Regions from separate parts of the Pseudomonas antarctica genome, predicted to be linked through region 1. Evidence: riboswitches for the same ligand, from Rfam matches in the RefSeq annotation. Region 1 holds a riboswitch; the other holds the start of a gene.
What was found. A riboswitch is a leader RNA that binds a small molecule or an ion and turns the genes downstream of it on or off. The one in region 1 is predicted to bind cobalamin.
Positions count from the first base shown of each region.

Region 1 (4,113 bases):
TGCCCGCACTCCGGCTTGAATCCGTGGGCCGCCGCAATGGGCCATCCCTGGCCCAGTGCGGCTAACCCGGCGTCCTGCCGGGTTACCCACGGATTCAAGCCTGCGTTCGGCCATCGTGGTTAACGGGGCCTGTGAGATCAAGGTCAACAGCAGAGCACGGCGGCCTAGTAGCCGACCTGAGTGGTAGAAGCAAAAGCAGGGCAAAAACACGGCAACAACAGAACTGCTTTTCTGTGGGAGCTGGCTTGCCTGCGATGGCATCAACTGTGTGTCACTGACAGACCGAGATGTCTACATTGCAGGCAAGGCAGTCCCCACATTTGAATGCGTTCAGCGTCCAGGTTCAGGTCAGCTGCTAGGCCGCCGAACTCCGCTGTTGAGCTTTTTGATCTTAGGCGGCCCACTTAGGAATGCCGGAGGACGGGCACACCGAGCCTGGGCGAGGTGTCGAGTGGTGGGGTACTTTTGGTTGAGCCGGCATTTCGGGCCCTTTTCCAAAAGCGACCTGCCGTAAAGGCGGAACCTAAGCCGCCGTTACCGCAGCAACGGCTATGTACATCAACCAAACAACCCCATCATTGACCATCCCCCACGCACTGCGTAGCCTTGCACCTTCGAGGTTCTTCGGCCCAGGTCGAAGCTAAGAAGGGAACGCGGTTCAAGCCGCGGCTGCCCCCGCAACTGTGAAGGGTTCATCTGACTGCCACGCCACTGCCAATACGGCGGGAAGGCGCAGCCAGCGCCGGTCGTAAGACCCGCATGCCCCAAGCCAGGAGACCTGCCTCGTAACCGATTTTCTACTTCAACCGGGCGGGGTGATCCGGTGACGAAATCAGCTTCTGCGCATTTGCCGCAGGGCCTGTCGTCCCGTATGCCCGCCCCAAAGGGCATCCGATGAAAACACTGGCCAAACTCCCCGTCACCATCGTTACCGGCTTCCTCGGCTCGGGCAAAACCACCTTGCTGCGCCATATGCTCGACAACGCCCAGGGCCGTCGCATCGCCGTGATCGTCAACGAGTTCGGCGAGCTGGGCATCGACGGTGAAATCCTCAAGCAGTGCTCCATCGGTTGCACCGAGGAAGAAGCCAACGGCCGCGTGTACGAACTGGCCAACGGCTGCCTGTGCTGCACCGTGCAGGAAGAATTCTTCCCGGTGATGCGCGAATTGGTCTCCCGTCGCGGTGACCTCGACCATATCCTGATCGAAACCTCGGGCCTGGCCCTGCCAAAACCGTTGGTCCAGGCCTTCCAGTGGCCGGAAATCCGCAGCGCCTGCACGGTTGACGCGGTGATTACCGTGGTCGACAGCCCGGCTGTCGCCGCAGGCACCTTTGCCGCGTTCCCGGATCAGGTTGATGCCCAGCGCAAACTCGACCCGAACCTGGACCACGAATCGCCCCTGCACGAGCTGTTCGCCGACCAACTGGCCAGCGCCGACCTGGTGATCCTCAACAAAGCCGACCTGATCAGCCCTGAAGACCTGGCACGCGTGCGCCTTGAAGTCGCCGAAGAGCTGCCGCCGGCCGTGAAAATCATCGAGGCCAGCAGCGGTCGCGTGCCGCTGGACGTGTTGATTGGCCTGGGCGCCGGCTCCGAAGAACACATCGACGGTCGCCACAGCCACCACGATCATCACCACGAAGGTGAAGACGACCACGACCACGATGCGTTTGATTCCATCTCCATCGACTTGCCGCAAGCTGATGAAGCGCTGCTGCTCGACGCCCTGAATCAACTGGTGGTGCAACACGGCATCCTGCGTGTCAAAGGTTTCGCGGCGATCCCGAACAAGCCGATGCGCCTGCTGATCCAGGGTGTGGGCACGCGTTTCGACAAGCATTTCGACCGTGCCTGGGGTGCTGATGAAGCCCGCATCACGCGTCTGGTGCTGATCGGCCAGGAGCTGGATGCGGCGGGCCTCGAAGCGCAACTGCGCGCTGCGCTCAGCGTTTAACCCATGCACCTGCTCAGGACCCAGCCCGGCGGTTTCGTCTCGGAAGACAACATTGCCGACTTAGGCCAAACCCCCGCCGAGCTGGTGATTCTGTGCAGCGGCGATTCCAGCCTGGCACTGCTGGCCGAAGCGGCCCAGCAGTTGCCCGACGATTACCCCAGCTTTCGCCTGGCCAACCCGATGCAGGTGCAAAACCATGCCTCGGTCGACCTGTACGTCGATGAGGTGCTGCGCCACGCCAAGGTCATCCTGATTTCGCTGCACGGCGGCATCGGTTATTGGCGCTACGGCATCGAGCGCCTGGTGGAATTGGCCGAGCGCGGCGTGCAGCTGATCCTGGTGCCGGGTGATGATCGCCCGGACCCGGAACTCAGCGGCTTGAGCTCCGTTGGCGCAGAAGCGCGCGACCGCCTGTGGCACTTCCTGCGCCAGGGCGGCCTGGGCAACGCGCTGGATTTCTATCGCTGCCTGGCAAGCAGCTACCTGGGCCGCGACTATGCCTGGGCCGAACCGCAAAGCCTGCCGCGCACCGCGATTTATCACCCGCACAAAGCCAACCCGCGCTTGAATGACTGGCAGTCGGATTGGCAGGCAGATTGGCCGGTAGCCGCAGTGCTGTTCTATCGCTCGCATTTGCAGGCGGCCAATACCGGTTTTATCGACGTGTTCTGCCAACGCTTGCAGGCGGCGGGCCTTAATCCGTTGCCGATAGCGGTGGCCAGTTTGAAAGAGCCCGGCTGCCTCACGGTGGTCGAAGATTGGCTGGATGACGTGCAGGCGGCGGTGATTCTGAACACCACCGGCTTTGCCCAGTCCAGCCCGGAAGCCCCGCATTTACGGCCATTTCGCCGCAATATTCCGGTGATCCAGGCGATTTGCGCCCAGGACAACCAGCCCGGCTGGGAGGCCAGCGAGCAAGGCCTCGGCCCGCGCGACCTGGCGATGCATATCGCCTTGCCGGAGCTGGACGGGCGCATTATCAGTCGTCCCATCAGCTTCAAAGACCTGGCCTGGCGCAGTGAGCGCAGCCAGTCCGACGTGGTGTGCTACCGCGCTGCGCCCGAGCGCATGGATTTCGTCGCCGAGCTGGCGCGGCGCTGGGTCGAACTGGCACGGGTGCCGAATGCACAAAAGCGCATCGCACTGATCCTCGCCAACTACCCGACCCGTGACGGCCGCATTGGCAATGGCGTGGGCCTGGACACCCCGGCGGCGGCGCTGAATATCCTGCGCGCGCTGCAAGCCGAAGGTTATCCCGTGCCCAGCGAGTTGCCGCACAGCGGCACGGCCTTGATTCATGACCTGCTCGGCGGCGTCACCAACGATCTGGACAGCCTCGACCTGCGCCCGTGCCACCAAAGCCTGGGCCTGGACGACTACGAGGCGATGTTCAAGCACCTGCCTGAAGCCAATCGTCAGGCGGTTTTGGCGCGCTGGGGCGCACCGCAGAACGATCCGATGTGCCGCGACGGCCGCATGATGATCGCCGGCCTGCGCCTGGGCCTGACTTTTGTCGGCATCCAGCCGGCGCGGGGTTATCAGGTTGACCACAGCGCGGTGTACCACGACCCGGACCTGGTACCGCCCCACGGTTATTTGGCGTTTTACTTTTGGTTGCGCCATACCTACGGCGCCCATGGCGTGATCCATGTGGGCAAGCACGGCAACCTCGAATGGCTGCCGGGCAAGGGTGTGGGGCTGTCGGAGAACTGCTGGCCCGACGCGCTGCTGGGGCCGTTGCCGAATATCTACCCATTTATCGTCAATGACCCGGGCGAGGGTGCCCAGGCCAAGCGTCGCACTCAAGCGGTGATCATCGACCACCTCATGCCACCGCTGACGCGTGCCGAGACCTACGGCCCGCTGCGTAACCTGGAGCTGTTGGCCGACGAGTATTACGAGGCGCAATTGCTGGACCCACGCCGCGCCCTTGAATTGCAAAAAGACATTCTCAAGCTGGTGCGCGAAACCCATATCGATCAGGAGCTGGAGCTGGATAACGAGGCCGACGCCACGGTCTGGTTGCCGCGCCTGGACACCTACCTGTGCGATTTGAAGGAGTCGCAGATCCGCGACGGCCTGCATATTTTTGGCGAGTCGCCCGAAGGTCGTTTGCGCATCGACACCCTGCTGGCCTTGCTGCGCATCCCGCGCGGC
Region 1 covers NZ_CP015600.1:2,629,950-2,634,062, forward strand. Annotated here, with positions in the region: cobalamin riboswitch at 601-801, shown strand; gene cobW (cobalamin biosynthesis protein CobW) at 895-1,956, shown strand; gene cobN (cobaltochelatase subunit CobN) at 1,960-4,113, shown strand, end outside.

Region 2 (4,113 bases), 2.0 Mb from region 1:
CGAAATGATCAACGTGGATGCACCGTTGGTCGCACGCAATAACCTCAAGCCCGGCGATCTGCTTTTCTTTAGTACTGCAGGTCGTGGTCGCGTAAGTCACGCCGGTATCTACTTGGGCGATAACCAGTTTATTCACTCCAGCAGTCGTCGCAGTGGCGGTGTTCGAGTCGACAACCTGGGTGACAGCTACTGGAGCAAAACCTTCATCGAAGCCAAGCGTGCACTCGCCATGGCCCCGACTACCGTTACCGCCAGCAAGTAAAGTTAAAGTGATACTTGAAGTTTGACGTGTAAGCGCTAGAATCTCTGGATATTGTTGTAATCCGTTCGCGCGAGCTTTGCTTGCGCGTTCTGGTTTTCAGCGTTCGGCAGCGAAAGCCGCATCCAGATCAGGATTGTTCTGCCCATGTCGACCTCAGCCCGCCTCATTCTTCTTGTTTGTGCCGCGCTCCTCAGCGCCTGCGCAAGCCGTCCACCGCCGCCTGCCCCGGTAGCGGTCAAGCCGAAACCGGTGTTCAACTATTCCAGCCAAAGTTTCTCGCCTGCTGCCGAAGACGTACTCTTCCGAGCGCTGGGCCTGGTCGGCACGCCTTATCGCTGGGGCGGCAATACGCCGGATTCCGGGTTTGATTGCAGTGGCCTGATCGGCTTTGTATACCGCGACGCCGCGGGCATCTCCTTGCCGCGTACCACGCGTGAACTGATCGTGATGCGTGCGCAGGATGTCAGCGAGCAGAACCTGCAAACCGGTGACTTGCTGTTCTTTGCGACCGGTGGCGGTTCGCGGGTCAGCCACGCCGGGATCTACGTCGGCGAAGGGCGATTCGTACATGCCCCGCAAACCGGTGGTACGGTGAAACTGGATACGCTGTCCAAAGCCTATTGGCAGAACGCCTACCTGAGCGCCAAGCGCGTGTTGCCGGCTGAGCATCTGGCGCGCAATCCTTAAGGCTGAACAGAGAATAAGATGTGGGAGAGGGCAAGCCCCTCCCACATTTGGTTTTGCGCTGTTTTTGAGGCCGGCTACTTAGCCGCCGACACCCGCCACACCTTATTTCCCACGTCATCCGCGACCAGCAAGTCGCCCTGCTGATCAATCACCACGCCCACCGGCCGGCCCATGGCTTTCTCGTCACTGTTGAGGAATCCGGTCAGCACATCCACGGGTTGCCCTTTGGGTTGCCCGCCCTCGAACGGTACGAAAATCACCTTGTAGCCACTGTGCGGCTTGCGGTTCCACGAGCCATGCTGGCCGATGAATGCGCCGTTGCTGAATTGCGCGGGGAGTTTGCTGCCTTCTGCGAACGTCAGCCCCAAGGACGCGGTGTGAGGCCCTACGGCATAGTCCGGTGCAATCGCCTTGGCGACCAGGTCGGGGTTTTGCGGTGAGACGCGTACGTCCACATGCTGGCCGTAGTAGCTGAAGGGCCAGCCGTAAAATGCGCCATCCTTGACCGAGGTAATGTAGTCGGGCACCAGGTCGCTGCCGATCTCGTCGCGCTCGTTAACCGCCGTCCACAGCTTGCCGCTCTGCGGTTCCCAGGCCATGCCGTTCGGGTTGCGCAGCCCGGAAGCAAAAATGCGGTGCTGGCCTGTGGAGCGGTCGACTTCCCAGATCGCCGCGCGACCTTCTTCTGCCTTCAGGCCGTTCTCGCCCACGTTGCTGTTGGAGCCGACACTCACGTACAGCTTGCGACCGTCCTTGCTGGCCACCACGTTTTTCGTCCAGTGGTGGTTGATACTGCCGCCCGGCAGGTCGACCACTGTGGTACCCGCTTGCTTGATCGAGGTTTCGCCTGGCTGATAGGGGAAGCGCAGCAGTTTGTCCGAATCGGCGACGTAAAGGTCGTTACCCACCAGCGTCATGCCGAACGGTGAATTGAGATTCTCCAGGAACACCGTGCGGGTCTCGGCGACGCCGTCGTGGTCGGCATCGCGCAGCAGCGTGATGCGATTCGGGCTTGGCACGCCTGCGCCTGCGCGGCCCATGACCTTCTCCATCACCCAGCCGCGAATACCCTTGGCATCATCCGGCTTGGGCGGGGCGTTGGTTTCCGCCACCAGCACATCGCCATTCGGCAAAACATACAGCCAGCGCGGGTGGTCCAGGCCTTCGGCAAACGCCGACACCTGAGTGCCGGCGGCGGCGGTTGGCTTCGCGCCGTCGGGCCAGCCGATGGCCGGGGCAATGTTTACGGTGGGGATCAGGGTTTTGTTCGGCTCCGGCAGTTTGGGCGAAGGCCCGGTGCCATCGGAGACCTTCAACGTGGAGCTTTCGCCGCAGGCGGCGAGGGTGCCTGCCAGCATGATCAGTAAGGCGAGTCTGGTTTTATGCATGGTTTTCTCCTTAATACCTGTAAGGGTAGAGGAGTGAGATAGTCCGATGGTTCAAGTGCAAGGCCAGCTTTAATTGACGCTCCACCCCCAACCCACTAACCTTCGCGGCTTGTTCCAGGTGCTCTGTGGCGGATACGCCGACAGAGTGAAACAGGGAAGCCGGTGAGTGAGCGCACTTGTACACAGTGCTGCCGCGATCCCGGCGCTGCCCCCGCAACGGTAAATGAGTCAAAACGGTGCCTTTTGCCACTGTATCCGCGTGATATGGGAAGGCGCGCCGTTGGCCTGCTCGCTCGATGAGCAAGAGCGCCACTTATGAGTCCGGAGACCGGCCTGGATCATCCAACAGCATCACGGTGGGCGATGCTTGGCTGTCTGTTTTTTCTTTTTCCTGCCCGCCGTTTTTGTCCAGCCCCAACGGAGAGCTGCCATGACTGATTCCCCCGACCGCGACGAACGCCACCTGGCGCGCATGCTGCGCAAAAAAGCCGTGATCGACGAGCGCATCGCCAATTCCCCGAACGAGTGCGGATTGCTGCTGGTACTGACCGGCAACGGTAAAGGCAAGAGCAGTTCGGCATTTGGCATGCTGGCCCGTGCCATGGGCCACGGCATGCAGTGCGGCGTGGTGCAGTTCATCAAGGGGCGCCACAGCACGGGCGAAGAATTGTTCTTCCGCCGTTTCCCAGAGCAAGTGCGCTTCCACGTGATGGGCGAAGGCTTTACCTGGGAAACCCAGGACCGCCAGCGCGACATCGCCGCCGCTGAAGCGGCCTGGGCGGTTTCCCGCGAATTGTTGCAAGACCCGTCCATTGGCCTGGTGGTGCTGGACGAACTGAACATCGCCCTCAAGCACGGTTACCTCGACCTGGATCAAGTGCTCAGCGACCTGCAAGCCCGCCCACCGAAGCAGCACGTAGTGGTCACCGGCCGTGGCGCCAAGCCTGAAATGGTCGAAATGGGCGACACCGTCACCGAAATGGGCATGCTCAAGCATGCGTTCCAGGCCGGTATCAAGGCACAGAAGGGCGTCGAACTTTGAATCAGCCCCGTCATTGCCCGGCCGTACTGATCGCCGCACCGGCGTCCGGCCAGGGCAAAACCACCGTGACCGCTGCGTTGGCGCGTTTGCACCGCAACCTGGGGCGCAAGGTGCGCGTGTTCAAATGCGGGCCGGACTTTCTCGACCCCATGATTCATGAGCGTGCCAGCGGTGCGCCTGTGTATCAGTTGGACATGTGGATGGTCGGCGAGCAGGAAAGTCGCCGCTTGCTGTGGGAAGCGGCGGGCGAGGCGGACCTGATCCTGATCGAAGGCGTGATGGGCCTGTTCGACGGCACGCCCTCCAGTGCCGACCTGGCGCGGCACTTCGGTGTGCCGGTGCTCGGTGTGATCGACGGCACCGCCATGGCCCAGACCTTCGGCGCCCTGGCCTTGGGGCTGGCGCGCTATCAGCCGGACTTGCCGTTCGCTGGCGTGTTGGCCAACCGCGTCGGCACCCTGCGCCATGCACAGTTACTGGAAGGCAGCCTCACCGAAGGCCTGCGCTGGTATGGCGCGTTGTCTCGCGAAACCGCAATTGAATTACCCAGTCGCCACTTGGGCCTGGTGCAAGCCAGCGAACTGAATGACCTCGATGTGCGCCTGGACGCCGCTGCCGAAGCCCTGGGCAGCAGTTGCGAAGTCGCGTTGCCGCCGCCGGTGACCTTCGCCGCCCCGCAAGTGATCGAGGCCGAACCGTTGCTCGCCGGCGTGCGCATTGCGGTGGCCCGCGAC
Region 2 covers NZ_CP015600.1:4,599,817-4,603,929, reverse strand. Annotated here, with positions in the region: gene A7J50_RS20845 (C40 family peptidase) at 1-262, shown strand, start outside; gene A7J50_RS20840 (C40 family peptidase) at 407-949, shown strand; gene A7J50_RS20835 (PQQ-dependent sugar dehydrogenase) at 1,024-2,337, opposite strand; cobalamin riboswitch at 2,437-2,689, shown strand; gene cobO (cob(I)yrinic acid a,c-diamide adenosyltransferase) at 2,768-3,379, shown strand; gene A7J50_RS20825 (cobyrinate a,c-diamide synthase) at 3,376-4,113, shown strand, end outside.
Region 2: another riboswitch for cobalamin. It lies ahead of cobO (cob(I)yrinic acid a,c-diamide adenosyltransferase); the one in region 1 lies ahead of cobW (cobalamin biosynthesis protein CobW).